DNA from 4 places in the Streptomyces viridosporus T7A genome. Region 2 is predicted to be linked to each of the others. Evidence: riboswitches for the same ligand, from Rfam matches in the RefSeq annotation. Region 2 holds a riboswitch; each other region holds the start of a gene.

Region 1 (3,993 bases), 4.5 Mb from region 2:
CGACGAGTCCGTCAAAGACGGTCCGGCGCGCGGTCTCGACGAGTTCCGCCCAGGCCCGCGCCTCCTCCTCGCGCACCCGGCGCCCGGCGCCCGGCGCCTCCCGTCCGTCCCACCGCTGTCCTGCCATGCCGCGATCCTGTCAGGCGGCACGCTCCCGGGTGACGGAAACCACTTCGGCGGTCCACTCGATCGGCTGAAGAGGCCTCAGCGGGCCGCTCGGCGCCCCAGCACGGGGCCGTCCGCCGGACACGGCGGCGGTTGCGCCGTCCGGCGGAGCAACCACCCCCTCTTACGGTCACCGTGATGCCCATTCCAGTTCATCTTCCGTTCACCCTGGTTACCTACGTTCGTCCAGCCAATGACCTCGAACGAATGCCTGGGTAAATGGAAAGCTTCTCGCTGATCCTCGCGATTGTGGTGGTGACCGCACTCGCGTTCGATTTCACGAACGGTTTCCACGACACCGCGAACGCGATGGCGACGACCATTTCGACCGGTGCGCTGAGGCCCAAGGTCGCGGTGGCCATGTCCGCCGTGCTGAACCTCGTCGGTGCCTTTCTGTCGGTCGAGGTCGCCAACACGATCTCCAAGGGCCTCGTCGACGAGGCCGGCATCCGTCCCGAGGTCATCTTCGCCGCCCTGGTCGGCGCGATCCTCTGGAACCTCCTCACCTGGCTGGTCGGCCTGCCGTCCAGCTCCTCGCACGCCCTCATGGGCGGTCTGATCGGCGCCACCGTCGCCTCCGCCGGCGTCGGCGCGGTGCACGGCGACGTCCTGGTCACCAAGGTGCTGATCCCCGCGATCGCCGCCCCGCTGGTCGCCGGCGTCGCCGCGATGCTCGCGACCCGGCTCACCTACCGGATGGGCAAGAAGGCCGACGGCGAGGCCGCCGAGAAGGGCTACCGCGCCGGCCAGATCGCCTCGGCCGGTCTGGTCTCCCTGGCCCACGGCACCAACGACGCCCAGAAGACGATGGGCATCATCACCCTGGCCCTGGTCGCCGGCGGCGCCCTCGCCCCCGACTCCGACCCGCCCCTGTGGGTCATCGTCTCCGCGGGCGTCGCCATCGCGCTCGGCACCTACCTCGGCGGCTGGCGCATCATCCGCACCATGGGCAAGGGCCTGACCGACCTCCAGCCGCAGCAGGGCTTCGCCGCCCAGACCAGCGCCGCGACGGTCATCCTGGCCTCCTCCCACCTCGGCTTCTCGCTGTCCACCACGCACTCCGTCTCCGGTGCCGTGATGGGCGCCGGCCTGGGCCGCAAGGGCGGTGTCGTCCGCTGGTCGACGGCCACCCGGATGTTCGTCGCCTGGGGCCTGACGCTGCCCGCCGCCGCCCTGGTCGCGGCGATCGCCGAGTGGATCTGCGGCTTCGGTTCCTGGGGCACCGCCGTGGTGGCCGTCTTCCTGGTCGTCTCCAGCGCGGCGATCTGGAAGATCTCCCGGCGCGAGATCGTCGACCACACCAACGTCAACGACACCGACGCCTCCGGCGAGGAGCCGTCCGGCGTGGTGACCCAGGCGGTGGCCGCCGTGACCCCGCCCCCGGCCGGCACCGTGACCGACGAGTTCGCGGCCGCCTTCCCGGAGCAGGTGGCCACCGACCCGCCGACCAAGACGACCGTCTGACCGCGACCCGGCACGAAGGAAGAAGAGCACCATGCAGATCGACTGGGCGGCCCTCGGTTCCGTCTTCGGCGTCAGCCTCGTGGTCACCGTGGCCCTGGTGGGCCTGTTCACCCTCGGCATCGCCGGTCTGTCCCACCGCGACCGGGCCGCCGCCCAGGGCCGGCCCGCGGCCCTGGCGGTCACCGGCGCCTACACCTGCTTCGCGGCGTGCGCGGCGGCGGTGGCGTACGGGATCTCCCTGATCATGGCCTGACCGCGGGTCGTCTCCGTCCGACGGGCGGTGCGGGGGCTTCGGCCCCGCACCGCCCGTCCGCGTGCGTTCGCGGCTCCCGCCCGCCGTTCCCCCACCGGCGCACCTCTGTGGGCCTCGGCACACTTCAGCCTCGCAGGTCAACGGCAAGTTGACGGTTCTTCCACGGCCGTGGTGGACTGCCTCAGCCAATACGGCGGCAGGAGAGGAAGCCGGTGAGAGTCCGGCGCGGTCCCGCCACTGTCACCGGGGCGTTCGCCCCGGGAGCCAGGAACTCTCGCCGCCGGTCTCGTCGAGCCAGGGCGTGGACACCCTGAGTGAGGACACAACGCCATGCGCGGCTGCCTGTTGAGGTCGACCAGCGACGCTCCGCCCCGTCCCGGGGCCCCTCGCACCGGAATTCCCGCCGGATCCACGACCGGCTGACCCCATGGGTGCCGATCGCGTGTTCGCGTACGGCGCCGCCGCCGGCCTCCTCGGCGACCTGCTGCTCGGCGATCCCCGCCGCGGGCACCCGGTCGCCGCTTTCGGGCGGGCCGCGGCTGCCGTGGAACGGGTGCTGTGGCGGGACGACCGGGGCCGGGGCGCGGTGCACACCGCCGTCTGCGTCGGCGGGGCCGTCGCGCTGGGAGGTCTGGCCGCCCGCTGCGTGCGGTCCTCCCCCGCCGCCTCCGTCGCCCTGACCGGTGCCGCCACCTGGGCCGTCGTGGGCGGGACGTCGCTGGCCCGCGAGGCCCGGGCCGTCGGGCGGGCCCTCGAGGCCGGGGACGTCGAGGCGGCGCGGGTGCGGCTGCCCCACCTGTGCGGGCGGGACCCGCAGGCGCTGGACGCCGACGGGATCGCCCGCGCGGTGGTGGAGTCCGTCGCCGAGAACACCTCCGACGCCGTCGTCGGCGCGCTGGTGTGGGGGGCCGTCGCCGGGGTGCCGGGCCTGCTCGGCTTCCGGGCCGTCAACACGCTGGACGCGATGGTCGGCCACAAGTCCCCCCGCTACCGCCGCTACGGCTGGGCCTCCGCCCGCCTCGACGACGTGGCCGGGTGGCCGGGGGCGCGGCTGACCGCCGTGCTCGCCGCGCTCACCGGACCGGACCCGCGCGGGGCCGTGCGGGCGTGGCGGGCGGACGCAGCCCTGCACCCGAGCCCCAACGCCGGCCCCGTGGAGGCGTCCTTCGCGGGCGCGCTCGGCGTGCGGCTCGGCGGGACGCTGTCCTACGGCGGGCGGACCGAGCACCGGCCCGTCCTCAACGGCGGCGGCCGGGCGGTGACCGTGCGCGACATCGACCGGGCGGTACGGCTCTCGCGACGGGTCGGCTGGCTCGCGCTCGGCGTCGGTGCCGCCGCGCGGCTCGCCGTGAAGGGACGTGCGGCGTGAACGGTGGGGGTCTGCTGGTCGCCGGGACCACCTCGGACGCCGGCAAGAGCGTGGTGACCGCCGGGATCTGCCGGTGGCTGGTGCGGCAGGGCGTCAAGGTCGCGCCGTTCAAGGCGCAGAACATGTCGCTGAACTCGTTCGTGACGCGCGAGGGCGCCGAGATCGGGCGGGCGCAGGCCATGCAGGCCCAGGCCTGCCGGATCGAGCCGACCGCGCTGATGAACCCGGTGCTGCTCAAACCGGGCGGGGAGCGCAGCAGCCAGGTGGTGCTGCTGGGCCGGCCCGTCGGGGAGATGAGCGCGCGCGGCTACCACGGAGGACGTCAACAGCGGCTGCTGGGCACGGTGCTGGACTGCCTGGAGCAGTTGCGGGACACGTACGACGCGGTGATCTGCGAGGGGGCCGGGAGCCCGGCCGAGATCAACCTGCGCCGCACGGACATCGTGAACATGGGCGTCGCCCGGAACGCCGGGCTGCCGGTCCTGGTGGTGGGCGACATCGACCGGGGCGGCGTCTTCGCCTCCTTCTTCGGCACCGTCGCCCTGCTCTCCCCCGAGGACCAGCGGCTGGTCGCCGGGTTCCTGGTGAACAAGTTCCGCGGCGACGTGTCGCTGCTGGAACCCGGACTGGAGATGCTGCACGGCCTGACCGGGCGGCGGACGTACGGCGTGCTGCCCTTCCGGCACGGGCTCGGCATCGACGAGGAGGACGGACTCAGGGTGTCGCTGCGCGGCGCCGTACG
Region 2 (3,993 bases):
GTCCGCGCGGCGATGTCGGCCCAGACCAGGAAGACGGCTCCGCCGAGAGCGGCCGTCGGCAGGACCCGGCGGTGATCGCCGCCGACGAACAGGCGCACGAGGTGCGGCAGCATCAGGCCGACGAAGCCGATCGGCCCCGCCGCCGCGACCAGCACGCCCGTGACGAGGGAGACCAGGACGAACATGCGGGCGCGGAAGCGGGCCACGTCCAGGCCCATCGTGGTGGCGGCCTCCTCGCCGGCCAGCAGCAGGTTCAGGTGGCGGGCCTGCGTCATGAGGACCCCGACGCCGGTCAGCAGGGCCGCGCCCGGCAGCCAGAGGGTGCCCCAGGTGACGCCGCCGAGGCCGCCGAGGGTCCAGGCGAGGACCGTGCGGGCCTCGTTGCCCCGGCCGGTGGTGAGCAGCAGCAGGTCCAGGACCGCGGTGAGCACCGACGCGATCGCGACGCCGGACAGCACGAGCCGGACCGAGGTGATCCGGCCGCCGGTGCGGGCGGTGGCGTAGACGAGCAGCAGCGCGCCCAGCGCACCCGCGAACGCGGCGACCGACAGGGACACCGGCCCGAACACGCTCACCCCGAACACGATCACCGCGACCGCGCCCAGGGACGCCCCGGAGGAGACTCCCAGGAGGTAGGGCTCGGCGAGCGGGTTGCGCAGCAGGGCCTGCAGGGCGGTGCCCACGACCGCGAGCCCGGCACCGGTCACCACCGCGAGCAGGACGCGCGGCGCCCGCACGTCCAGCACGATGGTCTCCCGCGCCCCGGACCAGTCCGGTTCCGGCCAGGGGGCGCCCAGCGCGTGCGTCACGATGCCCCACACCTGGCCGGGCGGCACCCGGACCGAGCCGATGGCCAGCCCCGCCGTGGCCGAGACCGCGAGCAGCGCGGCGAGCACGAGGAGGGTCGCGGTGAGGGTGCCCCGGCCCGCGCGCCTCCCGCCCGGCCGGCCCGCGCCCTTCCCGCCCTTCCCGTCCTCCCCGCCCTTCCCGTCCTCCCCGCCCGGCCGGCGCCGGTCGGCGGCCGGCCCGGCGGAGGCGTCCGCGGTGTCCGCGGTGTCCGCCGCGTCCGTGGCGGGGCGGATCACCGGAAGCTCTCGGGGTGCAGCCCGCGGGCCAGGTCCTCGACCGCGTACGCCGACCGGATGCCGACCAGGGTGGCGGTCAGCGGCAGGACGACGAACCGCTTGTTCTTCACGGCCGGCACGTCGGCGAGCGCGGGCCGGGAGAGCAGGAACTCCTTCTTCTGCTCCACGCTCCCGGCACCGGCGTAGTCGTAGACGGCGATGACCTCCGGCTTGCGCGCGACGACCTGTTCCCAGGAGACGTCGCCGAAGACGTCGTCGAGGTCGGCGAAGACGTTCCTCCCGCCGGCCAGCCGGATCAGCTCGGTGCCCAGGCTCCTGCCGCCCGCGGTGAAGGCGGTCCTGTCGCCGCTGTCGTACACGAAGACGGACACACCGGGCTCGTCCTCGACGGCCGCGGCGGCCTCGCCGACCCGGCTTTTCAGATCGGCGACCAGTTCGTCCGCCCGGTCCGGTACGCCGAAGATCCGGCCGACGGTGCGGATCTCCTCGTAGGTGTCCTCCATCGTCACCCGCTTCCTGCCGCAGTACTCGCGGTTGAGGTGGGTGTCGATGCCAGCGTCGGCGAACGCCTTGCGGGAGCGGCCCTCCTTCTCGGCGAAGGCGCTGCCGTAGCCGCCGTAGACGAGATCCGGCTCGGCCTCCAGGACCGTCTCGAACGACGGTTCCCTCTTCGCCAGTTCCGGGACGGCCGCGTAGTCCTTCCTCAGCTCCGGCAGGACGGCCGAGTCCGGGAAGGCGGTGCCCACCATGCGGTCCTTCAGGCCCAGGGCGAGCATCAGCTCCGCCGGGTGCTGGTGGATGGTGACCACCCGCGACGGCGGCTTGTCGTACGTCGTCCGCACACCGCAGTTGTCGACGGTGAGGGGGAAGCCCTCGAGCGACGACGCCGCGGGCTCCGCGGACCGGGCGGTGTCCTGCGACGCGCCGCAACCGGCGGTCAGCAGCAGGACCGCCGACAGGGCGGCGGTCACGGCCGCGGCGCGCGGGGACCGGCGCCTGCGGGCAGGGGAGAACAGCGGGGGACGGGACGTGCCGTCGTACACGTGAAGCCTCCTGGGGAGTCCGCGCTCCTCGGAACGGGCCCGCGACAGGCCAGTCTCCTGACTCCCGGATCGACGTTCCCCCCGCCTTCCCGCGGCGCGCGCAGTGGCGTGTCGAGGGGGTGCACTCCCCGGTCACAGTGGCGGGACCGTGCCGGATTCGCACCGGCTTCCTGTCTCCCGTCGCGGTGATGACCAGGCGATAGTACGTTCCCCCGCGTCGTGGACGAAAGGGCGGGCTCCGGCCCGGCCGGCCGCTCTGGCCTGATCGGGACTCGGCAACTCCGATCCTCTCGACCACACTTGGTCCCCGGAACCCCACCCTCACCACATGCGGACGACCACTGCCGGGAGGCCACGGCATGCTTCCAGACGCGACGCCGGACGCGGACGGCACGACCGCCCCGCCCACACGCGAGCGGAGCCCCGTCGAACGCGTCACCCTGCGCGCCGACCTGCGGGCCGCGCTGCCCGACGCGACCGCGGCCGTCGTCCTCACGGCGGCCGTGTTCGTGTTCTTCTGGGCGCGCATGGAGTCGGGTGACTCGGCGACGGTCGCGGTCATGCCGTTCATGGACGACGCCGGCAGGTACTGGATGTACCTGCTCAGCCAGGCGTTCGGCTGGTCGGGGCTGCTGTGGGCCTGGGGCACGGTCATGCTCGGGCTGCTGCTGTCGGGGCCGCGCCCGAGCCGGCTGCCGGTCTCCCGGCACGTACTGGAGCGCTGGCACCGCACCACCAGTCTGACCACGATGGCGCTGATGTTCGCGCACGCGCTGATGTTCGCGGCCGAACTGGTCCGCTACGAGGCACAGTTGGCGTGGGCCGAGCGGCTGTGGGCCGGGTTCGCGGACACCTTCGTGCCCGGCTGGTACGACTCCGGGACCGGCCGGATCGCCATCCCGATCGGCCAGGGCGCCCTGTACCTGGCGATTCCCCTGGGGCTGCTGTTCTACGTCCGGCACCGCATCGGCGCGAACGCCTGGCGCCGGCTGCACCGCTTCGTGATCGTCGTGTACGTGTTGAGCGTGTGGCACACCCTGCTGTACGGCACCAACGTCTGGTACGGCGAGTGGCCGCGCACCGTGCTGTGGCTGCTGCAACTGCCGGTCGCCGTCCTGCTGCTGCTCCGGCTGCTGCGGCCGGCCCGCCGGGCGGAGCGGCTGGGCGCGCCGGGCCGGCGCGAGGGCGGGTCCCTGCCGGGCTGGGTCCTGCGGGCCGCGGGCCGGGTCGCCGCCGCGGCCGTGGTGGTCGGTCTCCTCGCCGTGGTGGCGTCCGGCCACGACGGCGGCCGCGACCGCCCCGCCGAGCCGCCCGCGAGCAGCCCGCACGCTCCCGAGTCGGGGTGAACCGCCCCGGCCGGGCCGGGACTTCCGGATCGCACCCCCGCCCGGCGGGCGACCGGGTCCGGCACTCCCGGCGCTCCCGGCGCACCGGTGGACGGCGACGGGCCCACCGGCCTCGTGGCCGCCTTCCGCGGTCACTCCTCGTCGGGGCGAACGACTTCGGGTAACGGATCCGTGACGGTCCCTGCCCGACGGGCCTCCTCCTCCGCTTCGGCCGCGTCGGCCCACCGGACTCCGTACCGCACGCACCAGACCGCCACCAGCGAACCCAGCATGGCGGGCAGGAACCACATGAGCTTCCACGGGCCGGCGAGCACCGCGGCCACCGCCGCCAGCACGTGCACGAGAAGGGCCAGGAAGTGGACCGCCGCCAGTTCGGCCCTCGTCCGGCCCGCGGCCCTCTGCCGTCTCGCCATCGAAACCGTGTGCTCCCCCCGCCTGTGCACGCGTACCGCGCCGCGCCTCGTGGGCGACCGCGGGCGTGGATCGGTCGCAAGTGATCAGATCACGCGAAGTGATGCC
Region 3 (3,993 bases), 6.2 Mb from region 2:
AGGGGAACGGCCGTCTGCCTCCGTAGGACAGGGGCGATGGAAGAGTGATGAAGGAACTCCGTCCTCATCAGCGAGAAAGCCGTGGACGCGGTACGCCATGCGCTCGCATGGCCCGCACGATCCACTGCGCCTGAGCGAGGGCTTCAGCACGCTCGTGCGCGAGAGCGGGAACGGGCCAGGGCCGACGCCCGTGCCCGCAAGAGCGGCGGTAGCGATCTCACCGTGCTGCGCCCGGTCCTGGACGCGCACGGCCCGACCGACCGGCGCCTGGAACACCCTGGCGACCGAGTCCACGTCCTGGCCGTTCTGGGCTCTTCGGGCCCGGCACCGGTGGCATGTGAGGGGGAGATCGTCACCGTCGTCCTGGACCGCACCCCGTTCTACGCCGAGTCCAAAGGCCAGGACAGCGACGCGGGCCGCCTCTCCGGCACGTCGGTGGCACGTCGGTGGAGGCGGAGGTGCTGGACGTGCAGCGGCCGTTGCCCGGCCTGATCGTCCACCAGGTCCGTGTCCTGTCCGATGAACTGGCCGCCGGGGACTCGGTGCATGCCGCCGCCCCCGAGTGGCGGCTCGGTGCACGCCAGGCCTGCTCCGGCACCCACGTCCTGCACGCCGCCCTGCGCCAGGTCCTCGGCCCGGGCGCCCCGCAGTCGGGCTCCTACAACCGCCCCGGCTACCTCCGCCTGGACTTCCCCTGGCGCGGCGCCCTCTCCCCCACGGTCCGCGGCGAGATCGAGGAGGCCGCCGACCAGGCCCTGCGCCGCGACCTGCCGGTCGGCGTGCGCTGGATGACCCTCCCGGAGGCCAAGGAACTGGGCGCGCTCGCCCTGTTCGACGAGACGTACGGCGAGAAGGTCCGCGTCGTCGAGATCGGCGGCGCCTGGTCCCGGGAACTGTGCGGCGGCACCCACGTCGAGCACGCCTCGCAGATCGGCACGGTCGCGCTGACCTCCGAGTCGTCGGTCGGCGCCGGCATGTGCCGCCTGGAGGCCGCCGTCGGCATCGAGGGCTTCGGCTACCTGGCCCGCGAACGCGACCCGGTGACCCGCATCGCCGAGCAGCTCCAGGCACCACGCGCCGAACTCCCCGACCGCGTCGCCGGATTGCCGGACCGGCTGAAGTCCGCCGACCGGGAGAACCAGCGAATCCGCGAGCAGGCCGACCGGGCCCGGGCGAGCGACCTCAAGGCCGACGCCACCGACGTCGACGGCACTCCGGTGGTCACCGCCACCAGGGACGGCGACGCCCAGGCTCTCGCCATCGCCGTACGCGACCGCCTGCCCGCCGCCCGGCCCGGTGAGCGGCACAGCCCGAAGGGGAACGGAGTGCCGGCACCGTCCGTCCCGACCCACCGGCCGGGCGGCGGCAGCGGTACGCCGATGTCCGCCGTGTCCCTCATCAGTACACGGAAGTACCTCATCGCGGAGCTCGTCGGGGCACGCGGCCGGCGAGCCCGCAGTCACCGCACTTCGAACCGTTCGGCGCGCGGTAGTAGAGGCAGCAGCTCAGGCGGCGGAACGCGAGGTCGGGGCCGGTGAGCACTCCGGTGCCCGCCAGGCGTCCGGTGTTCAGCAGCGCGGTCGTGAGGTCGGTGAGCGGTCCGCGCACGGCGGGACGGAGCGCGAGCAGGGCATGGGCCGCGCCGACGAGTGCCGACGCCGAGTTGCCGTCCAGCAGACGCGGGGCGACCTTGACGCGCAAGCCGTCGGCCAGTGCCGACAGGTGACGTGTCACCTGCTGGTACAGGGCGTGGACGGCACCGTCGTCGAGCCGGTCGTCGAGCCGGTCGACGTGCCAGCCGGCCGGCCGGGGCAGCCGGAGGGCCGGTCCGTCGTCGGCCCGCTGCAGCCCCTCGAGGTCGGGGACGATCCCGTGCAGGACGACGCAGGCCAGGGCCGGGGACCAGAGGCGGGCGGCGTGACCGAGCTGGGCGATGGAGACGTCGACGCGCGGCTCCTGGGTGCGGTGGCGGCGTGCGACGGCTTCGGCGAGGTCGGTGAAACCCGCCGCGTAGGAACGGGCGACCGGATGCCAGCCGTCGTCCCGTCCGCCGAGCTGCAGGGCGAAGAAGCCGCCGAGGCCCGCCACGTCACGCAGGGCGGCGGTGACGGACGCGGCTGAGGCACGGGCGTCGTGCACGGTTCTGTCCTCCCTCCGGCTCTCCGTCCGCACGATCAGGAGGCCGTACGCCGTCGTGGCGGCGTGATGGCGTACAGGTCGAGGATGTCCGGCCGGGGTGCGACGCCCGGTCCGCCGGCGCGTGCCCAGGCGGCGATGTCCTCGGTCGCGTCCGGGTCGTTGACCAGCCCCAGCCAGACGGGCCGGGCACCGGCGGCCCGGCCCTCCGCGGAGGGCTGGACGACGATGACGTTGGCCTGGTCGCAGACGTCCAGGCAGGCGGACACCCGCACCGGCACCTGAGCACGCAGACGTGCCGTCTGGGCCGCGTGGTCGACGCCGGTCACTTTGGGGCTGCCGCAGCAGCAGTCGCGGCACACGACGACACGGCACGGCACGGGGCCGTTCGCCGCTTCGGTCCTCGCGTCGTCAGTCGTTCGTCCGGTCGGCGTTGCGGGCATGCGGTGCCGTTCCTCTCTCCGGGGAGATCCGCCCCGGTGGTCCGTCGAGGAGGCGACCGCGTGAGTCTCCTGGCTCTCGGGTCGATGCTCGTCCCGGCCTTCCCACCCGCTGCCGGGCAGTGGCCTGTCGGGAGTCGCTCGCCGATCACAGTGGCGGGACCGCGCCGGATTCACACCGGCTTCCTCGTTCCGCCGTCGCCTTGTCGACGGCCATCATCCCATCCCAAACCAGCGTCCTCCCCGCCGACGCGGGAGTCCGTCCGGCTACGTGTGCATCTACCCGAGATCAACTTTGGTGGGCAGTCCTGGGTGCGGTGCACGGCCGACGGCAGTGTGAAGGACCTGCCCCCGCGATCCGTGACCGCGGCAGCTCGATCCGCAACAACTCCGACCGCACCGCCCACGTGCATGAGAAGCACAACCACGTCGGCCGCTGGGTCTGCGTCACCCGCAGCGGCGGCTCCCTCCACGACCTGCGCGACCACCACCTCAACGACCAGACCCGGTCGCTGAAGACCAACCGCAACGCCTGCGGCTGAACGCCCCCGGCGATCGCGTGCGAAAAGACCCCCGGCCCTGAACAGCAGGGCCGGGGGTCTTCTTCGTGGAGCGCCGGGCAGGCCTTGCACCTGCATCTCCCCGCAGGAAGCGGGACGTCTTTCCTTGGACCACCAACGCACAGCCCGCCACCGGCACAACCAGCAGCACGCTCAAGATCCACTCTACCGCAGTCGCAGCAGGCAGCGCACAGCCAGGGCGGCTCCTGCCAACTCGCCGGTCGGCGCCCGGGTCTGAAAGCCGTTCTCGTCTTTCCCTCCCGCGCGGCACCGCCAAGGAGGCAAGAAGGAACGGCCAGGATGCTCCGGCCGCTTGCGGCGCCGGGCAAGCCGGCGGCCACGAGGTCACCGCGCGGCCGCCCGCCGGCAAGGAGCATCCCCCGCTCCTGACGCAGCACGCCGCCGCCGGAGCGACCCTCCTACGGCCGTCCGCCCGGCTCCCCTCAGCGCCACAACGCGTGCGAGGGCGGCGCGTACTCATCGCAGGTACGTGCCGCCCCCGCAGCTTCACTCCCCAGTGGGATGACGTCTACCCACGGCCGGACCGCTCACGCAGTCCCGACCCGGCAGGGGAACTCACCGAGCCGTGCGCCCCGTACGGCCGGCTGGTCGTCCGGGACCGCACGGGCGGGCGTGGTCGGGCAGGTCACGGCGGTCCGGCGGATGGTTTCGGGTGTCAGCCGTGAGAGCTGCTGCAGCCGTTGCCGTCCCGGTCGTGGTCGCGCTTGGTGCAGGAGTGCACGTCCGCGCGGGCACCGGAGGTGCTTGTACAGGTAGATGGTGTCCTTGTCCTTGTTCCACGGGAAGTTGCAGTTGTCGCGGTAGACCACGTTCTTGGCGTCGGAGTCGGTGCCGTG
Region 4 (3,993 bases), 1.1 Mb from region 2:
GTGACTGCGCCTGGTCCAGGAACGGGGTGCGGGCGGCGGCCGTGTCGATCAGCGAGCGCTGCGGGATCTCCCACGCCGTGCGGTACAGCCGGCGCACGTCGTCGGGGATCCAGGCGAAGCCCTGCACCGAGCCGCCCGCCTCGCGCAGCGCCTCCCGGGTGCGCTCGTCCCACACGCCCAGCCGCTTCAGGTCGCTCACCAGGTACGAGTTGACCTGGAGGAACTCGCCGGACAGCGTCTCGCGCTTGAACAGGTTGGACACCTGCGGCTCGATGCACTCGTACACGCCCGCGATCGAGGCGATGGTGGCGGTGGGCGCGATGGCCAGCAGCAGGGAGTTGCGCAGACCGGTGGACGCGATCCGTCCGCGCAGCGCGGCCCAGCGCTCCGGCCACGTCAGGTCCACGTCGTAGTGGTCGGGGTGCAGCACGCCCCGGGCGGTGCGGGTCTTCTCCCAGGCCGGCAGCGGTCCCTTGTCCTCGGCCAGGTCGGCGGAGGCCTCGTACGCGGCGAGCATGATCCGCTCGGCGATCCGGGTGGACAGGGTCCGCGCCTCGGGCGAGTCGAAGGGCAGGCGCAGCTTGAAGAAGACGTCCTGCAGGCCCATCGCGCCGAGGCCCACCGGACGCCAGCGGGCGTTGGAGCGGCCCGCCTGCTCGGTCGGGTAGAAGTTGATGTCCACGACCCGGTCGAGGAACGTGACGGCCGTGCGGACGGTCCGGTCCAGCCGCTCCCAGTCGATGTCGCCGGCCGCCGTGTCGACGAACGCGCCGAGGTTGACCGATCCCAGGTTGCAGACCGCCGTCTCCCCGTCGTCGGTGACCTCCAGGATCTCCGTGCAGAGGTTGGAGGAGTGGATGACGTGGCCCGGGGTCGCCGTCTGGTTCGCCGTGCGGTTGGCGGCGTCCTTGAAGGTCATCCAGCCGTTGCCGGTCTGCGCGAGGGTGCGCATCATCCGGCCGTACAGCTCGCGCGCGGGGAGGGTCTTCCTGGCCAGCCCCTTCTCCTCGGCGGCCCGGTACGCCGCGTCGAACTCCTCGCCCCACAGGTCGACCAGCTCCGGCACGTCCGCCGGGGAGAACAGCGACCACGGGCCGTCGGCGTCCACCCGGCGCATGAACTCGTCCGGCACCCAGTGCGCGAGGTTCAGGTTGTGCGTGCGGCGGGCGTCCTCACCGGTGTTGTCGCGCAGCTCCAGGAACTCCTCGATGTCCGAGTGCCAGGTCTCCAGGTAGACCGCCGCCGCGCCCTTGCGCCGCCCGCCCTGGTTCACGGCGGCGACCGAGGCGTCCAGCGTCTTCAGGAACGGGACGATGCCGTTGGAGTGCCCGTTGGTGCCGCGGATCAGCGAACCGCGCGAGCGGATGCGGGAGTAGGACAGGCCGATGCCGCCGGCGTGCTTCGAGAGGCGGGCCACCTGGTGGTAGCGGTCGTAGATGGAGTCCAGCTCGTCCTTGGGGGAGTCCAGGAGGTAGCAGGACGACATCTGGGGGTGCCGCGTACCGGAGTTGAACAGGGTGGGGGAGGAGGGCAGGTAGTCCAGGCGGCTCATCAGCCCGTACAGCGCGGCGACCTCGTCCACCGACCGGACGCTGTCGTCCTCGGCGAGACCGGCGGCGACGCGCAGCAGGAAGTGCTGCGGCGTCTCGACGACCTTGCGGGTGATCGGGTGCCGCAGCAGGTACCGGCTGTGGAGGGTGCGCAGGCCGAAGTAGCCGAAGCGGTCGTCGGCCCCGGTGTCGATCAGCGCGTCGAGCCGGTCCGCGTGCAGCCGGACGAACGCGGCGGTGCGGTCGGCGATCAGGCCCTCGCGGTGCCCGGTCGCGACGGACCCGGTGAACGACGTGACGCCCTGCGAGGCGGCCTCGGCTCGGATGCCGATGGTCAGCAGCCGGGCGGCGAGCCGGGAGTAGGCGGGGTCCTCGGAGATGAGCCCGGCCGCGGCCTCGGTGGCCAGCTCCCGCAGCTCCGTCTCGTCGGCGCGGGCGGACCGGCCGCGCAGCGCGGCGGCGGCGACCCGGCCGGGGTCCGCGTCGGGCAGGTCGGCGGTCAGCTCGGTCAGGGTCCGCAGCAGCGCGGCACCGGGGCCGTCGCTCCGCTCTGTCACGTCGACCGCTGAAGCCGGATCGGCTGGCGCGATGGTCACGTGGGGCTCTCCCTCGCTCGGCACGGAGGCCTCGTCGAGGGCAGGGGGCAGCACACGAGCGCACGCGGCGTCGCGTCCACCGGCCCATTCCACGAGGCCCGGACGTCAGGGCACCCGGACCGGACGGCCGGGCGCACTGTCGGCAGGTCCTCGGACTGAAGCCCGTGCGCGTCCGCGGGATGACGCGGGCACGCACAAGTACACCGTTGCGGGACAGTTCCGGATTCGCACCGGATTCCCCTGCGGCGACAGCGAGCATGAGCATACATCTTGTGCCGGGTGCTGTCGGCAGGCCCATATCTTGTGTCTCGGTGGTGTCGGAGTGTCAACGCATAGGCGAGAAGCGTGAGGTCGTCCGGATACGGGAGGGGGTTCCGGCGGACACGGAAGGGGGTTCCGGCCGCGCTCGGGTGCGAGGGGGAGGCCCGGCCGCTCGTGGACGCGGTGGGCGGGGCGCGTGGTGCGCCGGCTCGACAGCACGCCCCGGGCACGGCCCTCGGCCGCCACCCGCTTCGCCCCGTCCCCCGGCTCGCCAGGGCGGGCACCGCTCCTCCCGGAGCCGCGCGGCCCGTCCCGGAGGCAGGCCCGCGCGGTGCTCCCACCGAGTTCGCCGTGCCCGCCCGGCTCCACCGGCCGGACGACGGCGTCCACGGGGGCGGGTGCGCCCGACGGGTACGACAACGGGCCGCCGGATCCCCCCGGCGGCCCGTGGCCCTGAGCGCGGCGTCAGTGCGCGCTGCCCGCCGTGGCCGGCGGAAGCTCCACCTGGACGCCCGGGTCGCCCGCGTCCGCCGTGTAGTCCTCCGGCTTCGTCCGGTCGATGCCCTCGGGGGCCTTGACGGCCTTCAGGACGAAGGTCAGCACGACCGTCACCAGGACGTTGATCACGAAGGCGGTGAGACCGATGTAGCCGATCTCGCCGATGCCCGGGATCTCCTTCGCCGAGCCGCCGAAGTGCTTCTGCGTCGGCGAGGCCACCCCGTAGGCGGCGACCGTGCCGTAGACCATGCCGACCGCCCAGCCCGCGAGCAGCGCCCAGCGGTGGAACCAGCGGGTGAACAGGCCGCCCACCAGCGCCGGGAAGGTCTGCAGGATCCAGATGCCGCCCAGCAGCTGGAAGTTGATGGCGACCGTCTTGTCCATGGTCAGGACGAAGGCCAGCGCGCCCACCTTCACCAGCAGGGAGACGATCTTGGAGACCTTGGTCTCCTGGGCCGGTGTCGCGTCCGGCTTGAGGAAGTCCTTGTAGATGTTGCGGGTGAAGAGGTTCGCCGCCGCGATCGACATGATCGCCGCCGGCACCAGCGCGCCGATGCCGATCGCCGCGAAGGCCACGCCCGCGAACCAGTCCGGGAACATGTCCTCGAACAGCTGGGGGATCGCCAGCTGGCCGTTCTGCACCTCCACGCCCGCCGCGATCGCCATGAAGCCCAGCAGCGCCAGCAGCCCCAGCATCAGCGAGTACAGCGGCAGGATGGTGGTGTTGCGGCGGATCACCTCACGGCTGCGCGAGGACAGCGTCGCGGTGATCGAGTGCGGGTACATGAACAGCGCGAGCGCCGAGCCCAACGCCAGCGTGGCGTAAGTCCATTGGCCCGCCTCGCCCGGCACCAGCGCACCGCGCGGCGCGCCCGTGGCCGGGTTGGTCTCGTTGTACGCCTCGCTCGCCTTGGCGAAGATGTCGTCGAAGCCGCCCAGCTTGATCGGGATGTAGATGATCGCCACCGCGATCACGAGGTAGATCAGCGTGTCCTTCACGAACGCGATCAGTGCGGGGGCCCGCAGACCCGACGAGTACGTGTACGCCGCCAGCACGCCGAAGGCGATCAGCAGCGGCAGGTCCTTGA

What was found. Region 2 has a riboswitch for cobalamin ahead of CP969_RS30380 (ABC transporter substrate-binding protein). Riboswitches for the same ligand answer to the same signal wherever they lie in the genome.
Region 1: linked by a shared signal. The riboswitch ahead of CP969_RS10255 (cobalamin biosynthesis protein) and the one ahead of CP969_RS30380 (ABC transporter substrate-binding protein) in region 2 are both predicted to bind cobalamin.
Region 3: linked by a shared signal. The riboswitch ahead of CP969_RS02380 (hypothetical protein) and the one ahead of CP969_RS30380 (ABC transporter substrate-binding protein) in region 2 are both predicted to bind cobalamin.
Region 4: linked by a shared signal. The riboswitch ahead of CP969_RS25545 (ribonucleoside-diphosphate reductase subunit alpha) and the one ahead of CP969_RS30380 (ABC transporter substrate-binding protein) in region 2 are both predicted to bind cobalamin.

What each region holds. Positions count from the first base shown of each region.
Region 1 covers NZ_CP023700.1:2,171,599-2,175,591, forward strand. Annotated here, with positions in the region: gene CP969_RS10240 (class II aldolase/adducin family protein) at 1-127, opposite strand, end outside; gene CP969_RS10245 (inorganic phosphate transporter) at 385-1,629, shown strand; gene CP969_RS10250 (hypothetical protein) at 1,661-1,882, shown strand; cobalamin riboswitch at 2,038-2,178, shown strand; gene CP969_RS10255 (cobalamin biosynthesis protein) at 2,310-3,251, shown strand; gene CP969_RS10260 (cobyric acid synthase) at 3,248-3,993, shown strand, end outside.
Region 2 covers NZ_CP023700.1:6,625,046-6,629,038, forward strand. Annotated here, with positions in the region: gene CP969_RS30375 (FecCD family ABC transporter permease) at 1-1,085, opposite strand, end outside; gene CP969_RS30380 (ABC transporter substrate-binding protein) at 1,082-2,128, opposite strand; cobalamin riboswitch at 2,159-2,340, opposite strand; gene CP969_RS30385 (ferric reductase-like transmembrane domain-containing protein) at 2,488-3,474, shown strand; gene CP969_RS30390 (hypothetical protein) at 3,606-3,887, opposite strand; gene CP969_RS34320 (RING finger protein) at 3,972-3,993, opposite strand, start outside.
Region 3 covers NZ_CP023700.1:471,389-475,381, forward strand. Annotated here, with positions in the region: gene CP969_RS34535 (alanine--tRNA ligase-related protein) at 82-492, shown strand; partial or broken gene CP969_RS34540 (hypothetical protein) at 789-929, shown strand; gene CP969_RS33580 ((2Fe-2S)-binding protein) at 1,417-2,139, opposite strand; gene CP969_RS02380 (hypothetical protein) at 2,175-2,579, opposite strand; cobalamin riboswitch at 2,622-2,810, opposite strand; gene CP969_RS34170 (hypothetical protein) at 2,984-3,118, shown strand; tRNA gene CP969_RS02390 (tRNA-Arg) at 3,185-3,257, opposite strand; partial or broken gene CP969_RS34175 (lamin tail domain-containing protein) at 3,813-3,993, opposite strand, start outside.
Region 4 covers NZ_CP023700.1:5,497,101-5,501,093, forward strand. Annotated here, with positions in the region: gene CP969_RS25545 (ribonucleoside-diphosphate reductase subunit alpha) at 1-2,146, opposite strand, end outside; cobalamin riboswitch at 2,271-2,411, opposite strand; gene mctP (monocarboxylate uptake permease MctP) at 2,873-3,993, opposite strand, start outside.